Linked DNA regions of Oharaeibacter diazotrophicus. The protein of the gene in region 2 interacts with the protein of the main gene of each other region in a pairwise test. Links are inferred from orthologs where the notes say so. Each region holds a gene or a part of one and is shown on either strand. Other genes may lie near its edges.

Region 1 (4,777 bases), on a different replicon or contig from region 2:
CCCGCTCGGCCAAGCTGCGCTTCGGCCTGCGCACCGCGGCGCCGGCGCGCGACCTCGACGGCGCGGCGCTCGGCCTGCCCGTGCTCGAAACCGAACGCCGGAGGGGGCGGGGATGAAGCGCACCGTCAACGCCCTGCTGGTCGCCCTGATGGTCCTGTCGGCGGCCGCCGTCTACGACATGAAATACGAGGCCGAACTCGCCGCCGAGAACGTCCACAAGGTCGAACGCGACATCGAGCGCGAGCGCGCCGCGCTGAGCCTGCTCAAGGCCGAGTGGAGCGTCCTGACCCAGCCGGGCCGCCTGCAGGACCTCGCCGAGCGCCACGCCGACATCCTGAAGCTGACGCCGATGACGGCCGACCACATCGTCACCCTCGCCGACATTCCCGCCAAGCCGGTCGAACCGGCGCCCGACGTCTCGGGCACCGACGACGCCGTGCCGCACGGGCCGGCGCAGCGCTCCGCCTCCGCCGGCCGTCCCGGCCACGACAAGATCCGCTGAGGAGGCCGCCGATGCCGAACGCTCCCTCCCTGCCGACCGCGAGCAAACTGCGGGCGCTGCTGCCCTGGCGCCGCCGCGCCGTGCGCCGCGAGAAGCCGTCGCCGGGCGACACCACGCGCAGCCGGCTGATCCTGGCGATGGGCGCCTTCGTGCTGGTCTACGGCACGATCGGGGCACGGCTGGTGCAGTTCGGCCTCGCCGAGCCGGCCGACCCGGCAGTGCTCGGCAACGCCCAGGCCGCGATCGCGGCGGCGCGGCCGGACATCGTCGACCGCAACGGCGAGATCCTCGCCACCGACATCAAGACCGCCTCGCTCTACGCCGAGCCGCGCCGCATCGTCGACCCCGACGAGGCGACCGAACTGCTCGGCACCGTGTTCCCCGAACTCGGCACCGATGCGACGCGCCAGAAGCTGGCCTCGCGCCAGGGCTTCGTCTGGCTGAAGCGCGAGATCACGCCGCAGCAGCAGGAGGCGGTGCACAAGCTCGGCCTGCCGGGCATCGGCTTCCTGTCGGAGAGCAAGCGCTTCTATCCCTCGGGCCGGTCGGTCGGCTACGTGGTCGGCCACGTCAACATCGACAACCAGGGCATCGCCGGGATCGAGAAGTACATCGACGACCAGTGGCTCGGCGACCTGCACAAGCTCGGCTTCGCGATGACGCCGAACCTCGAGCCGATCAAGCTGACGCTCGACCTGCGCGTCCAGCACGTGCTGCACGACGAACTGTCGTCGGCGATGGAGCGCTACACCGCGATCGGCGCCGCCGGCGTGGTGATGAACGTCAAGACCGGCGAGGTGGTGGCGATGGCCTCCATGCCGGACTACGACCCGAACAACCCCGTCGAGGCGCTCGACCCGAACAAGATGAACCGGGCCTCGGCCGCCGTGTTCGAGATGGGCTCGACCTTCAAGCTGTTCGCCACCGCGATGGCGCTCGATTCGGGCAAGGTCAGGCTGACCGACAGCTTCGACGCCTCGGCGCCGCTCCGGATCGGCGGCTTCACCATCCACGACTTCCATGGCAAGCACCGCGTGCTGACGGTGCCCGAGGTGTTCATCTATTCCTCCAACGTCGGCACCGGCAAGGAGGCGCTCCGGGTCGGGCAGGCCGGCCAGCAGGAGTTCCTGCGCCGCATCGGCCTGATGGACAAGGTGCCGACGGAACTGCCGGAGATCGCCCGCCCGATCCTGCCGAAGCGCTGGTCGGACCTCGTCACCGTGACCGTCTCGTTCGGCCACGGCATCTCGGTGTCGCCGCTCGCCACCGCGATGTCGGCCTCGGCGGTGATGAACGGCGGCCTCCTGATCCCGCCGACCTTCTTCCCGCGTTCGGAGGAGAAGGCGCGGCTGATGGCGACGCGCGTCCTCAAGCAGCAGACCTCGGACGAGATGCGCTACCTGATGCGCCTCAACGTGCTGAAGGGCTCGGGCACGCGCGCCAACATCCCGGGCTACCGGGTCGGCGGCAAGACCGGCACGGCCGAGAAGGTCGTCAACGGCCGCTATTCCGCCAACAAGCGCTTCAACGCCTTCCTCGCCAGCTTCCCGATCGACGACCCGCAGTACCTGGTGCTGGTGGTGCTCGACGAGCCGAATCCGGAGAAGCCCGGCGTCGGCGCGACCGCCGGCCTGAACGCCGCGCCGACCGCGTCCAACGTCATCAGCCGCATCGCCCCGATGCTCGGCGTCATGCCGCGCTTCGACGACGCCGACCGGCCGTTGATGGTCTCGTTCTGACGCCGCCGGTCCTCCGGGGCCGGCGGACGTCGTCGTCTCGTTTCGTTGCGTGGGCTCGGGCGTCGCCGACGTCCTCATTTCGATCACGAAGGCCGGGCAGCGTGCCGGCCGCTCCGGACAGGGAGCCGTCAAACCGCTCCGAGGGACCACCGATGAAACTTGCGGAACTCGCCCCCGACATCCTCACGCCCGACCCGGCGCTCCGGCGCATGGTGATCACCGGCGTGACCGCGGACAGCCGCGAGGTCCGGCCGGGCACGCTGTTCGCGGCGCTGCCGGGCACCAAGGTCCAGGGCTCCGCCTACATCCCGCAGGCGGTCGAGCGCGGCGCGGCGGTGATCCTGACCGGCTCGAACGACGACGTGCCGCTGGAACTGCCGGTGCCGGTGCTGCGCGATCCCGACCCGATGCGCCGCTTTTCCCGCTTGGTCGCGCGCTTCTACGCGCCGCAGCCGAAGACGGTGGTGGCGGTGACCGGCACCAACGGCAAGACCTCGGTCGCCGCCTTCGTCCGCCAGATCTGGGAGAAGACCGGCAAGGCCGCCGCCTCGATCGGCACCATCGGCGTCGTCGCCAAGGGCGAGACCCGCTACGGCAACATGACGACGCCCGACCCGGTGACGCTGCACCGGACGCTGCGGGACCTCAGGGCCGAGGGCATCGACCACGTCGCGATGGAGGCGTCTTCGCACGGGCTGATCCAGCGCCGGCTCGACGGCCTGACCATCTGCGCCGGCGCCTTCACCAACCTCTCGCGCGACCACCTCGACTACCACGGCTCCATGGACGGCTACATGGCCGCCAAGATGCGCCTGTTCGACACGGTGCTGGAGCCGGGCGCGGGCGCCGTGGTCAACCTCGACGACCGTTACGGCGAGGCCTTCGCCGCGGCGGCCCGGATCTCCGGCCTCGATCTGATGACGGTCGGCGCGCAGGGGGCGGCGATCCGCATCCTCGACGTCGCCCGCGACGGCTTCGCGCAGGTGGTGACGGTCGACGTCGGCGCGGGACCGCGCACCGTGCGGGTGCCGCTGGTCGGCGCCTTCCAGGTCTCGAACGCGCTGGTCGCCGCCGGCCTCGCCGCCGCCGGCGGGGCGGTGACGCTGGCCGAGGCGCTCGACGCGGTGTCCTCGATCGAGGGCGCCCAGGGCCGGCTCGAGCTCGTCGCCCACGCGCCGTCCGGCGCGCCGATCTTCGTCGACTTCGCCCACACCCCGGCTGCGCTCGAAGTCGCGCTCTCGACGCTCCGGCCCTATGTCGAGGGCAAGCTGGTGGTCGCCTTCGGCGCCGGGGGCGACCGCGACCGCGGCAAGCGCCCGCAGATGGGCGAGGTGGCCGAGCGGCTCGCCGACGTTGCCATCGTCACCGACGACAACCCGCGCTCGGAGGATCCGGCCGAGATCCGCGCCGCCATCCTCGCCGCCGCGCCGTCGGCGATCGAGATCGGCGACCGCGCCGAGGCGATCCGGCGCGGCATCGCGCTGCTCGGCGACGGCGACGTGTTCCTGGTCGCCGGCAAGGGCCACGAGACCGGCCAGATCGTCGGCGACACCGTGCTGCCGTTCTCCGACCAGGAGACGGTGCGCCATTCCCTGCCCGAGGGCGTGGCCGACGACCGCGTGCTGTGGCCGGGCCGCTCCTTCCTCGCCGGCGTCGGTGGCACCGCGATCGGCGCGCTGCCGGCGGCGATCACCGGTATCTCGATCGACAGCCGCTCGGTCGAGCCGGGCGACGCCTTCTTCGCCATCACCGGCGACCGGCTCGACGGCCACGCCTTCGTCGCCGACGCGCTGCGGCGCGGCGCGGCGGTCGGCGTGATCGCCGCGGACCGACGCGGCGAGGTCGAGACCGACGGCGCGCTGGTGGCGGTCGACGACGTGCTCGCGGGCCTGCGCCGCCTCGCCGCCTACGCCCGGCTGCGGACGAAGGCCAAGGTGGTCGCGGTGACCGGGTCTGTCGGCAAGACCTCGACCAAGGAGGCGCTGCGCGCCGCCCTGTCGGGCTCGGGCGCGGTCCACGCCTCGGTCGCCTCGTTCAACAACCACTGGGGCGTGCCGCTGACGCTCGCCCGGATGCCGAAGAACGTCGCCTACGGCGTGTTCGAGATCGGCATGAACCACGCCGGCGAGATCACCCCGCTGACCCAGCTGGTGCGCCCGCACGTGGCGATCGTGACCAACGTCGCGGCCGTGCACCTCGAGCACTTCCCCGACGAGGCCGGGATCGCGCGCGCCAAGGCGGAGATCTTCACCGGGCTCGAGCCCGGCGGCACCGCGATCGTCAACGGCGACAACCGCTGGGCCGGCCTGCTCGCCGACGCCGCCCGCGAGCAGGGCGCCACCGTGATCCGCTTCGGCGAAGTGGCGGACGCCGACGCGAGGCTGATCAAGTTCGCCCTGCACGAGGAGTGCTCGGCGGTGACCGCCGACATCCTCGGCGAGACGGTGAGCTACAAGATCGGCGCGCCGGGCCGGCATCTGGTCGACAACTCGCTGGCGGTGCTGGCCGCCGTCAAGCTGGTCGGCGCGGACTTGAG
Region 2 (12,405 bases):
GTTCTGATACCCGTCTCGTAGAGTCCCGACTCGTCGGGACTCTACGAGGTTTCGGCCGTACGGCCGGCGCCCGGTCGGGCGCTCCTCGCCCGCGATGCTCCGCCCACGGGTCGGACTTTGCGGGCTCGGGACGAGACCCGCTCCGGCCGAAGACGCGGGCCGCGCGCTCGGGCGATCAGCCCCAGCCGATGTCGCGGCGGGCGCCGCGGATGGTGATGGTGAAGCCGGCGACGACGTCGACGAAGGCGATCACGGTCAGGATGACGAAGACCGAATGGGCCGCCGGCGCCGCGATCAGGAACTCGACGAGATAGGCGACGAAGACCAGCATCGACAGCACGTGGTCGGCGAGCGAGGCGTTGCCGGTGCGGGTCGCCTTCAGGATCTCGACGAACAGGAGGACGATGCCGATCACCAGCATCAGGTCGCCCGAGGTCATGGTGAAGCGGGCGCCGGACAGCATCTCGACGGTGAACAGCGGCGCCAGCCAGGGGTCGCCGCCGCCGGCGCCGAACAGGCCCCAGGCGAACAGGTTGTAGGCGATCAGCGGGACGATCGTGAGCGGGATCGTGAACAGCATCGCGCGGCGGGTCCTCTCCTCGGGGTCTCTCCACCGCCGACGAAGCAGGCGAAGGTGACGGTTCCACGGCGGCGCGACGACGGACGGTGCGAATACACGGGGACGACGCCGGTCGCGGGCACCCCGGAAACGCGGAAGGCCGGCGATCCCGTCTGGGAACGCCGGCCTTCCTGAAACGTCGATCCGCGTGTGGATCCGCCGGAAACCGTCAGACGGTCTCCTTCGGCTCCAGGATCTGGCGACCGCGGTACATGCCGGTCTTGAGGTCGACGTGATGCGGACGGCGCAGCTCGCCCGAGGTCTTGTCCTCGACGTAGGTCGGGGCCTTCAGGGCGTCGGCCGAACGGCGCATGCCGCGCTTCGACGGCGAAGTCTTTCGCTTGGGAACAGCCATTTCCAACTCCATCGCCGGCCGGCGTCCCGTGCCGCACGGCAATGCCGGTGCGACGGGCGCCTCGGCGCTCGCTCCAAAAAGATGGGGCCTTATACAGGGGCGACCCGGCTTTGGCCAGTGGCGCGGCGAAAAAAGTGCCGCGGCGCCGCGGTTGGCGTCAGCGGTCGAACAGGCAGTCGACGTAGGCGCCGGCCTGGGCGGTGCGGCGCTCGACGGTGCGGGCGTAGCGCGCCTGGTACTTGCCCGGCTTGGCCGGGTTGCGCTCGATCGGGTTGGGCAGGGCCGAAACCAGCAGCGCCGCCTCGTGGCGGGTCAGCTTGGCGGCGGGCTTCTTGAAGTATTTCTGGGCCGCCGCCTCGGCGCCGTAGAGGTTGGGGCCCCATTCGGCGATGTTGAGATAGATCTCCATGGTGCGCCGCTTCGACCAGACGAGGTCGACGTAGAGCGCGAGCGGGATCTCCATCGCCTTGCGCAGGTAGCTGCGGCCGTTCCAGAGGTAGAGGTTCTTGACGGTCTGCATCGTCACCGTACTGGCGCCGCGATTGGGGCCGCCGCTGCGCGACAGCACGGCCCCCAGGCTGTCCCAGTCGACGCCGCCGTGGCTGCAGAACTTGCCGTCCTCGCCCATCACCACCGCCATCGGCAGCTGCGGCGAGATCTCGTCGAAGGACACCCAGTCGCGAGTATAGCCGCGGCCGGTGACGAGATCGGCGAGCATCAGCGTCGAGACCGGCGGCACCAGCCAATAGACGACCGTCAGGACCAGCGGCGCGAGCGCGAGCGCGACGGCGAGGCGGAAGAGGCGGCGCGGCCAGCGGCGGCGCCGTGGCGCCGGCGCCGCGGGGACCTCCTCCCCAGCGACCGCCCCGTAGCTGTCATCGGCCTCCACGGTCATGCACCGTCGTCACCGCCGCGTCCGGCGGGTCCCGCCTCGAAGTTCCGTTCCAAGAGGGATGTACCGGGTTTGCCGGTGGTCGTCACGTCGGCGCGGCGGGAAATCCGAGCGGCAGGAGCCGATCGCCCCGATTCTGCACATTGTTTCGGCAGAAGCCGCCGATTTGAGCGGCGATGCACAGGAATTGACGTGGCGCAATTTCGGGCAGAGTGGGATTCTGAACTCGAAAGCGGCGGTGGCTTCGGATCTCCGACCTCTACCTCCCTCACCGCCGCCTTCGATCTTTCCTCCCTGACTTCAGGCCGGGCTCGTCCCGGCCTTTTTCTTTTCGGGCACCGACGATCGCACGCGGCGCGCAAAGCACCGCCGGAGCGGCTCCTGCCCGCCTATCCCTCCACCAGCACCGTGTGGGCCGGGCTCCAGGAAAGCTGGAGCGTGTCGCCCTCGGCGGGGCCGGCACCGGCGCGGTTCTGGACGAACACGCCGACGGTGCGGCCGGCGACGTCGAGGCGATAGGTGACGGCGTTGCCGGTGAAGACCTCCGCCGTGACGCGGCCGGCGAGGCGGTTCCGCGGCAGCCCGTCCGCGTCCGCGGCGGCGTCCGGGCCGACGGCGAACTTCTCCGGACGCACGGCGGCGGTGACACGGGTGCCCTCGGCGGCGGCATCGGTGGTCAGGATGGCGCTGCCGTCGTCGAGCAGGATCCGGGTCAGGGCACCGTCGCGGCCGACGACGCGGCCCTCGAAGAAGTTGGCGTTGCCGAGGAAGTTCGCCACGAAGCGCGTGCGCGGGCGCTCGTAGAGCGCGCGCGGCGGGCCGATCTGCTCGACCCGGCCCTCGCTCATGATGGCGATGCGGTCGGACAGCGTCAGCGCCTCCTCCTGGTCGTGGGTGACGAAGACAGTGGTGATGCCGACGTCGCGCTGGATCTGCTTCAGCTCGATCTGCATCTCCTCGCGCAGCTTCTTGTCGAGCGCGCCGAGCGGTTCGTCGAGCAGCAGCACCTTCGGGTTGGTGGCGAGTGCGCGGGCGAGCGCGATGCGCTGCTGCTGGCCGCCGGAGAGCTGGCGCGGCTTGCGTTCGCCGTGGCTCTCGAGGCGGACGAGGCGGAGCAGTTCGGCGACGCGGGCGGCGATCTCGGCGCGCGGGCGGTGGCGCACCGACAGACCGAAGCCGACGTTGTCGGCGACGGTGAGATGGGGGAACAGGGCGTAGTTCTGGAACATCATGCCGATGTCGCGCCGGTTGATCGGCACGTCCTGGATCGGCTTGCCGTCGATGGCGATGGCGCCCTCGTCGGGATCGACGAAGCCGGCGATCGAGCGCAGCAGCGTGGTCTTGCCGCCGCCCGACGGCCCGAGCAGGCCGAAGAACTCGCCGTCGGCGATCGTCATCGAGACGTCGGACAAGGCGGTGACGCGGCCGTAGCGCTTGGCGACCCGGTCGATTGCGACGACGCTCATCTCTAGCGCTCCCCACCGAACTTGCTGAAGCGTGCGAACAGGACCATCAGCGCCATCGAGGCGAGGATGATGATGGTGGAGATCGCGTTGATCTCCGGCGTGAAGCCCTTGCGGATCGCCGTGTAGATCTCGACCGGCAGGGTCGAGGTGCCGACCGGGGCGAGGAAATAGGAGATCACGAACTGGTCGAAGGAGATGGCGAAGGCGAACAGCGCCGCCGCAACGATGCCGGGCGCCATCAGCGGCACGGTCACGCGCCGGAAGGTCTGCCAACCGGTCGCGCCCAGCGTCGCCGCGGCCTCCTCGAGCTCGACGCCGAAGCTCTTCAGCCGACTGCCAACGATGATCACCACGTAGGGCAGCGACAGCGCGACGTGACCGGCGAGGATGGCGTGCAGGCCGCGGCCGACGCCGGTCCAGAAGAAGAAGATCAGCATGGCCGTGCCGGTGATCAGCCAGGGGATCGTCAGCACCGGCAGCAGCAGGGCCTGCAGCACGGTCTTGCCGAAGAAGCTGTATCGGGCGAAGGCGAGCGCCGTCATGGTGCCGAGCGTGGTCGCGATCGCCATGTTGGCGAGGGCGAGCAGCACGCTGTTGCGGGCGGCGACCAGCAGCGCCTCGTTGCCGGCGAGGGCGACGAACCAGCGGGTGTCGAACTCGAACGGCAGCTCGTAGAGCTCGGACCGGTTGAAGGCCATCACCATCATCACGGCGATCGGCACGTAGAGGAAGGCGAGCACCAGCGCGAGATAGCCGGAGGCGAAGAGGCCGCGGGGCGAGGGCATCGGTCGGTCTCCCCGGGTCAGAACGACATCTGGCGCTTCAGGAACGGCGCGCAGGCCGCCATGACCACCAGCACGATCGCCAGCATCACGAAGCCGAGCGCCGCACCGAGCGGCCAGTTGAACGAAGCGGTGAACTGGGTCTCGATCAGCGTGCCGAGCATGATCGCCTGCTGACCGCCGAGGATGCGCGGCTCCATGAAGGAGCCGATCACCGGCACGAAGATCAGCACCACGCCGGCGACGATGCCGGGCAGGCTGAGCGGCAGGGTGATCCTGAGGAACACCGCGAGCTTCGACGCGCCGAGGCTGAGCGCGGCCTCGCCGAGGGTGTCGTCGATCGCCTGCAGCGAGACGTAGGAGGTCAGGATCATGTAGGGCAGGTAGGCGTGGACGAGGCCGATCACGATCGCCGGATAGGTGTAGATCAGGTCGATCGTCGGCACCGCCGGCCACAGCCAGTGCAGGAAGCGGTCGGGCAGGCCGCCGGGGTTCAGCACCATCGTCCACGAGAAGGTGCGCACCAGCCCGTTGCTCCAGAACGGCAGCACGATCAGGAGCAGGATCGCCTCGCGCCAGCGGTTGCGAATGTGGCGGGCGAGCAGCAGCGCGGCCGGGTAGCCGATCGCGAAGCAGAAGCCGGTGACGTAGAGCCCGAGTTCGAACGAGCGCCACGCGTTGATGCGGTAGACCGGCTTGGTGAAGAAGTCGACGTAGTGCTTCAGCGTGAAGGTCGCCGTCCGCCCGTTGATCGGGGCGACGTTGAGGAAGCTGAAGTAGAGCATCGCAGACAGCGGCAACAGCACCGTCGCCGCCAGCACCAGATAGGTGCCCCCGGTCAGCCCCGCGATCGCCCTGAGGCGCCGTCCCTCGCGCGTCATCGGCCCACTCCCGTCGATCCGGCGCGCGCGACCCCGGCCGCACGCCCCGCCCCGGTCCCCTCCGCGCCGTCGCCGGAGGATCCGGTCGCGCCGCGATATCGTTAGTGTACGAACATATACGATCGCCCAGGGCCCGCAAGCGCAAAGGCGCCCGCGAGCCCAAAGGCGCCGCGGGCGTCCGGGACGGGGAGGAGGCGGCCCGTGGGGCCGGGACCGCTACGGGACGGACGTCACTCGTCTCCCATCGCGACCAGACTGGCGTTGCCGCCGGCGGCCGCGGTGTTGACCGAGACGACCTGTTCGAGCGCGAAGCGGGCGAGGTAGTGCGGCCCGCCCGCCTTCGGGCCGGTGCCGGACAGGCCGGAGCCGCCGAAGGGCTGCGATCCCACCACCGCGCCGATGACGTTGCGATTGACGTAGACGTTGCCGACCGGCAGCCGCTCCACGATCCGCTTCACCGTGGCGTCGATACGGGAGTGGACGCCGAGGGTGAGCCCGTAGCCGCTGGCGCCGATGGCGTCGATGGTGCGTTCGAGCTGGCTCGCCTTCCAGCGCACCACGTGCAGCACCGGGCCGAACACCTCCTCGGCGAGATCGGCGGCGGAGGGCAGTTCGATCACCGTCGGGGCGACGTAGGTGCCGGCGGCGAGCGCGCCGGTCGGCAGGCGGCCGGCGAAGCGGACCGCGCCGCGGGCGGCCCAGGCGGCGACGTGGGCGTCGATCCGCGCCTTGGCCTCGCGGTCGATCACCGGGCCGACGTCGGTGGCGGGATCGCGGGGATCGCCGACGACCAGTTCGGCGGCGGCGCCGGCGATCAGCGCCAGCATGTGGTCGGCGACGTCCTCCTGCACGAACAGGAGCCGCAGCGCCGAGCAGCGCTGGCCGGCCGAGCGGAAGGCCGAGGTGACGACGTCGTCGCAGACCTGTTCGCCGAGGGCGGTGGCGTCGACGACCATGGCGTTGAGGCCGCCGGTCTCGGCGATCAGCGGCACGATCGGCCCGCGCTTGGCGGCGAGACCGCGGTTGATCGCCCAGGCGGTCTCGGTCGAGCCGGTGAAGGCGACGCCGGCGATCGCCGGGTGGCCGGTGAGCGCGGCGCCGACCGCGCCGTCGCCGGTGACGAGCTGCAGCGCCGACAAGGGCACGCCGGCCTCGTGCAGGAGGCGCACCGCGGCGGCGGCGACCAGCGGCGTCTGCTCGGCCGGCTTGGCGACCACGGCGTTGCCGGCGGCGAGCGCGGCCGCGACCTGGCCGAGGAAGATCGCCAGCGGGAAGTTCCACGGACTGATGCAGGCGAAGACGCCGCGGCCGCGCTGGACGAGGCGATTCTCCTCGCCGGTCGGCCCCGGCAGCACCACGTCGGCCCCGAAGCAGCGGCGCGCCTCGGCGGCGTAGTAGCGGCAGAAGTCGACGGCTTCGCGGACCTCGGCGACCGCGTCGGGCAGGGTCTTGCCGGCCTCGGCGGCGAGGACGGCGAGGAACGCGGCGCGGTCGGCCTCGAGGAGGTCGGCGGCCTTCTCGAGCACGGCGGCGCGGGTCTCGACCGGCGTCGCGCTCCAGGCGCGGAAACCGCCGGCGGCGACGGCGACCGCGCGCTCGACCAGGGCGGCGTCGCCCTCGCGGACGGTGCCGACCACGGTGGCGCCGTCGATCGGCGAGACCACCGGGCGGGCCGGGCCGCCGGCGTCGGCGCCGTCGACGATCGCGGCGGCCGGCGCCGGCGCTGCGGCGCGCTCGATCGCGGCGATGAGCGCGGAGCGGGCGTGGTCGTCGCCGAGTTCGACGCCGCGCGAGTTGAGCCGCGGCGCGAAGATCGCCGCCGGCATCGGGATGCGGGAATGGCGGGCGCGGCTGCCGCCGCCGAGCACGTCCTCGGGCCGGGTCAGGAGCTGCGACACCGGCACGTTGGGATCGCCGACGCCGGAGACGAAGGAGGAGTTGGCGCCGTTCTCGAGCAGGCGGCGGACCAGATAGGCGAGCAGGTCGCGGTGGCCGCCGACCGGGGCGTAAATCCGGCAGGGCTGGCCCTCCTCGACCGTGACCTGGGCGTAGAGCGCCTCGCCCATGCCGTGCAGACGCTGGAACTCGAAGCTGCGGTCGGCACCGGCGAGGTCGAGGATCTCGGCCACCGTGAGGGCGTTGTGGGTGGCGAACTGCGGGTAGATCCGCGGCCGCGCCGCCAGCATGCGGCGGGCGCAGGCGAGATAGGAGAGGTCGGTGCCGGCCTTGCGGGTGAAGACCGGGTAGTCGTCGAGGCCACGCTCCTGGGCGCGCTTGACCTCGGTGTCCCAGTAGGCGCCCTTGACGAGGCGGACCATGAAGCGGCGGTCGAGCGCGCTCGCCAGATCGGCGACCCAGTCGACCACGGCCGCCGAGCGCTTCTGGTAGGCCTGGATCGCGAGGCCGAAGCCGTCCCAGCCCTTCAGGCTCGGGTCGGCGGCGACGCGGGCGATCACGTCGAGCGACAGGGTCAGGCGATCGGCCTCCTCGGCGTCGACGGTGAGGTTGAGGTCGTGGGCGCGGGCGGCGCGGGCGAGTTCGAGCAGCCGCGGCACCAGTTCGGCGTCGACGCGGTCGGCCTTGACCGCCTCGTAGCGCGGGTGCAGCGCCGACAGCTTGACCGAAATGCCGGGCCGGGCCGGCAGCGCCTCGTTGCCCGCGCTGCGGCCGATCGCGTCGATCGCCCGGAAGTAGCTGGCGAAATAGCGCTCGGCGTCGGCGGCGGTGCGGGCGCCCTCGCCGAGCATGTCGTAGGAATGGCGGAAGCCCTTGCCCTCGGCGGAGCGGGCGCGCTGCAGCGCCGCCTCGATCGTCTCGCCGAGTACGAACTGATGGCCCATCACGCGCATCGCCTGCCGCGTCGCCGCCCGCACCGGCGGCATGCCGAGCCGCTTGACGAGGCCGGCGACCACGCCCTCCGGCGTCTCGCCGGGCTGGACGATGCGGGTGGTGACGCCGAGCGCCCAGGCCGAGGCGGTGACCAGCCAGGGATCGCCGCCCTTGCGCGGCTGGTCGAAGGAGGCGGCGGCGAGCTTGTCCTCGATCAGGCGGTCGGCGGTGGCGCCGTCTGGAACGCGCAGAAGCGCCTCGGCCAGCACCATGATGGCGAGGCCCTCCTTGGTCGTCAGCGAATAGGCCTTGAGGAAGTCCTCGACCCCGCCGAGACTCGACTGGCGGTTCCGGATGCCCTCGATCAGTCGTGTCGCATGGCGGTCGACGCGCGTTCGTGCTTCGCTGGAGACCGCGACCTCGGCGATGAGACGGCGTACGACGTCCTCCTCGCGCGGGGCGTACGGGGAGGAGAAGACGGGGCGGTTCGGCAGGGCGTGGAGTGTCATGGGCGGGAACGGCGCTCCAGGGCGAAGGCCCCGGGGCCCGGAGCGCATCTCATTTCCACACCATATCAAGGTGGATGGGGACGATCCGACGTTTCTGGGGCATGGAAACGGGGAATGTCCCGGCGATGGGGGATCTTCGCCGCAAAATCCGCGGATCGGCCGGACCGAACGTCCGAAGGGAGGCGTCAGGTGACTTCTTTGGCACAGGAGCGGGCGAACCGGCGCCCGGAGGTCGAGATACCGGGTCTCGACCGAATCGACCGCAAGATCCTGTCGGCCCTCCAGGTCGACGGGCGCATCACCAACCTCGAGCTCGCCGACAAGGTCGGGCTGTCGCCGACCGCGACAGCCGAGCGCGTCAAGCGCCTGACCCGCGACGGCTTCATCCTCGGCTATTCCGCGCGGCTCGACCCGGCACGGCTGCAGCGCGGCCTCCTGGTGTTCGTCGAGATCAAGCTCGACCGGATGAACCCCGAGGTGTTCTCCACCTTCGCCGCCGCGGTGACCCGCGCGCCCGAGGTGCTGGAGTGCCACCTGATCGCCGGCGGCTTCGACTATCTCGTCAAGGCCCGCGTCAAGGACATGGAAGCCTACCGTTCCTTCCTCTCCGACGTGCTGATGGCCCTGCCGGGCGTGCGCGAGACGCATACGTACCCGGTGATGGAGGAGGTGAAGCACACGTCGGCGCTGCCGTTGTAAGGGGGCAGTAGGGAGTAGGCATTCGGGCTTCGGGCTTCGGCAGCCGGGCTTCGGGCTTCGCCGGTCGGGCTGCGGAGGCGGGTCTTCGACCGTCGGGCCTGGACCGCCGAACACCGAGCCTCGGCGGCGATCCTACGGGCGCCGAACGGCCGCCCCCCGTCTCCCCATCCTCGACAGGCCCCCTCCCCCCTGGAGGGGGAGGGTTGGGGAGAGGGGGCAGACGGGTCGCGGCATCCATCGACATTCTCCTCGACGTCCGGGCCCCGGGCGGACGGTGCGGCGGTGGCCCCCTCTCCCTGTCCCTCCCCCTCCAGGGGGGAGGGGACGCGGTGGCGATGGCGCGGCTCGATTGGAAGGGGCGGCGGCTACACACGCCGCTCCGGCCGTTGCGCAAAACCGATGGGCGTGGAGCATGCCTCCCGGGCGGCGTTTCCGTGGCCGGTCGATCGGGAATCGCGGCGCCCACGCCACGTCGCCCGCCGCTTCCTCCCCGAAGAGGCTTGACCGCGCCGGTGCGGTGGGGCACCGGAGCGGCGTCTCATGCCGGACGCCGACCATGACCAGCCGCTTCGAGGACCATCTCTCCGCTCTCGCCGACGCCGTCGAGGCCCGGCTCGCCGTGGTGCTGGCCGACGCCGCCGGGCCGGGCGAGTCGCGCCGGCCGGATCGGCTGACGGCGGCGATGCGCCACGCGGTGCTCGGCGGCGGCAAGCGGCTGCGGCCGTTCCTGGTCGCGGCCACGGCCGAACTCCACGGCGGCGGCGACGGCGACCCGCTCGCGGTGGCGGCGGCGGTCGAGTGCCTGCACTGCTACTCGCTCGTCCACGACGACCTGCCGTCGATGGACGACGACGACCTGCGCCGCGGCCGGCCGACCGTGCACCGTGCCTTCGACGAGGCGACCGCGATCCTCGCCGGCGACGGCCTGCAGACGCTCGCCTTCGACCTCCTCGCCGACCCCGCGACGCACCCCGACGCGGCCGTCCGAATCGCGCTGGTGGCCGACCTCGCCAAGGCGTCCGGGCCGGGCGGCATGGTCGGCGGCCAGATGCTCGACCTTTCCGCCGAGGGCCGCTTCGGCGACGGCCGGCCGGCGGCGCTCGGCGACGGGGAGATCCGCCGGCTCCAGGCGATGAAGACCGGCGCGCTGATCCGCGCCGCCTGCACCATGGGCGCCCGGGTCGCGGGTGCGGGACCGGCCGAAGTGGCGCGGATGGCGCGCTACGGAGACATCGTCGGCCTCGCCTTCCAACTCGCCGACGACCTGCTCGACGTCACCGGCGACGCCGCCACCGTCGGCAAGGCGACCGCCAAGGACGCCGCCGCCGGCAAGGGCACGCTGGTGTCGCTGAACGGGATCGCGGCCGTGCGCGCCGAACTCGACGCACTGGTCGCGGAGGCCGGTACGGTGCTGGCGCCCTATGGCGCGCGCGCGGAGACGCTGATCGCCGCCGCCCGCTTCGTCGCCGACCGCGAACGTTAAAAGGAAACGCGGCCCGCCGTCAGCCGGCGCCGTCGCGGCGCGGGTAGCGGATCAGGAAGGTCCAGACCGAATAGGCGAGCAGACCGCCCGCCAGCACCTGCCACATCGGGTCGCCGCCGAGGGCGAGTTCGTAGCCGAGCCAGAGCGCCACCAGCACGACGATGGCGATCCGCCGCCACAGCGGCCGATAGAACGGATGGTCGAGGTCGGACGGGCGGCGCGCCATAGTCAGGCGGTCTCCCGGGCGGGCTCGGCGGCGGCCGGGCGACCGAAGCGCTTCTCGATATAGTCGAGCACGATGGCGCGGAAGTCCTCGGCGATCCGGGGCCCGCGCAGCGTCATCGCCTTGCGGCCGTCGATGAAGACCGGCGCGGCCGGGCTCTCACCGGTGCCGGGCAGCGAGATGCCGACGTCGGCGTGCTTGGACTCGCCGGGGCCGTTGACGATGCAGCCCATCACCGCGACCTGGAGCGCCTCGACGCCGGGATACTTCTCGCGCCACTCGGGCATGGCCTCGCGGATCTGGTCCTCGATGGCGCGGGCGAGTTCCTGGAACACGGTCGAGGTGGTGCGCCCGCAGCCGGGGCAGGCGGCGACCACCGGCACGAAGGCGCGGAAGCCCATAACCTGGAGCAGTTCCTGCGCGACCTGGACCTCGCGGGTGCGGTCGCCGCCGGGCTCGGGCGTCAGCGAGACGCGGATGGTGTCGCCGATGCCCTGCTGCAGCAGAAGGCCCATCGAGGCCGACGAGGCGACGACGCCCTTGGTGCCCATGCCGGCCTCGGTGAGGCCGAGGTGGAGGGCGTGGTCGGAGCGGCGGGCGAGTTCGACGTAGACGGCGATCAGGTCCTGGACCTGGCTGACCTTGGCCGACAGGATGATCTTGGAGCGGGCGAGACCGATGTCCTCGGCCTGCGCCGCCGACAGGAGCGCCGACTGCACGATCGCCTCGCGCGTCACCTCGCGGGCCGACAGCGGCGAGCCCTCGGCCTGGTTGCGGTCCATCAGCCGGGTGAGGAGGTCCTGGTCGAGCGAGCCCCAGTTGACGCCGATGCGCACCGGCTTGTCCCAGCGGATCGCCATCTCGACGATGTCGGCGAACTGCTTGTCCTTCTTGTCCTTGAAGCCGACGTTGCCGGGGTTGATGCGGTATTTCGCCAGCGCCTCGGCGCAGGCGGGATGGTCGGCCAGCAGCTTGTGGCCGATGTAGTGGAAGTCGCCGACCAGCGGCACCGACAGTCCCAGCCGGTCGAGCCGCTCGCGGATTCGCGGCACGGCGGCGGCGGCCTCGTCGCGGTCGACGGTGATGCGGACGAGTTCGGAGCCGGCACGGGCGAGCGCGGCGACCTGGGCCACGGTGGCGTCGACGTCGGCGGTGTCGGTGTTGGTCATCGACTGCACCACCACCGGGGCGTTCCCGCCGACGGTGACGCCGCCGACGTCCACGGCCACGGAGCGGCGGCGGGGCAGCGGGGCGGTCAGGAAGCTCATGCGTCGTCTCCGTCGGCGGCGCGGGGTTGCGGCAGGCGGCCGGCGGCGCGGCAGGCGGCGCAGACGCCGCGCAGCTCGAGCACGGCGGCCGAGAGCTGGAAGCCGGCGGCGCCGGCGATGTCGGCGAGCGCGGCGGCGAGCGCCGGCGGCTCGGCCTCGGCGGCGGCGCCGCAGGCCTCGCAGAGCAGGAACACCAGCATCGGGTCGCGACCGGCCTCGGCCTCGCCGTGACCGTGCGAGCAGGCCAGGAAGGCGTTGCGGCTCTCGATGCGGTGGGCGAAGCGGTTGGCGACCAGGAAGTCGAGGGCGCGGTAGACCGAGATCGGCGACGGCCGCCGCTCGGTGGCCCCGATGCGGTCCATGATCTCGTAGGCGGTCACCGGCACGTGGCTGTCGAGC

What was found.
Region 1: the proteins of mtgA (region 2) and EDD54_RS11860 interact in binary tests that used the Escherichia coli proteins (3 or more experiments, as listed by UniProt). The link is inferred for Oharaeibacter diazotrophicus from one-to-one orthologs.

What each region holds. Positions count from the first base shown.
Region 1 is NZ_SNXY01000007.1:706,679-711,455, forward strand. What follows is about bases 1-2,877. They hold EDD54_RS11860 (peptidoglycan D,D-transpeptidase FtsI family protein), read left to right. Parts: upstream 1-513; coding sequence 514-2,241; downstream 2,242-2,877. Other genes in these bases: rsmH (16S rRNA (cytosine(1402)-N(4))-methyltransferase RsmH), read left to right, coding at 1-116; ftsL (cell division protein FtsL), read left to right, coding at 113-502. Outside these bases: EDD54_RS23790 (UDP-N-acetylmuramoylalanyl-D-glutamyl-2,6-diaminopimelate--D-alanyl-D-alanine ligase), read left to right, coding at 3,846-4,777. UniProt on the Escherichia coli protein: Essential cell division protein that catalyzes cross-linking of the peptidoglycan cell wall at the division septum. Required for localization of FtsN.
Region 2 is NZ_SNXY01000008.1:227,651-240,055, forward strand. What follows is about bases 1-2,781. They hold mtgA (monofunctional biosynthetic peptidoglycan transglycosylase), read right to left. Parts: upstream 1,870-2,781; coding sequence 1,132-1,869; downstream 1-1,131. Other genes in these bases: EDD54_RS13405 (DUF2125 domain-containing protein), read left to right, coding at 1-7; EDD54_RS13410 (hypothetical protein), read right to left, coding at 176-580; rpmF (50S ribosomal protein L32), read right to left, coding at 789-974; EDD54_RS13425 (ABC transporter ATP-binding protein), read right to left, coding at 2,256-2,781. Also shown: more of EDD54_RS13425, read right to left, coding at 2,782-3,332; EDD54_RS13430 (ABC transporter permease), read right to left, coding at 3,335-4,117; EDD54_RS13435 (ABC transporter permease), read right to left, coding at 4,135-4,995; bifunctional proline dehydrogenase/L-glutamate gamma-semialdehyde dehydrogenase PutA, read right to left, coding at 5,226-8,333; EDD54_RS13445 (Lrp/AsnC ligand binding domain-containing protein), read left to right, coding at 8,571-9,032; EDD54_RS13450 (polyprenyl synthetase family protein), read left to right, coding at 9,589-10,515; EDD54_RS13455 (DUF3329 domain-containing protein), read right to left, coding at 10,535-10,741; ispG (flavodoxin-dependent (E)-4-hydroxy-3-methylbut-2-enyl-diphosphate synthase), read right to left, coding at 10,744-12,006; EDD54_RS13465 (Fur family transcriptional regulator), read right to left, coding at 12,003-12,405. UniProt on the Escherichia coli protein: Peptidoglycan polymerase that catalyzes glycan chain elongation from lipid-linked precursors. May play a role in peptidoglycan assembly during cell division in collaboration with other cell division proteins.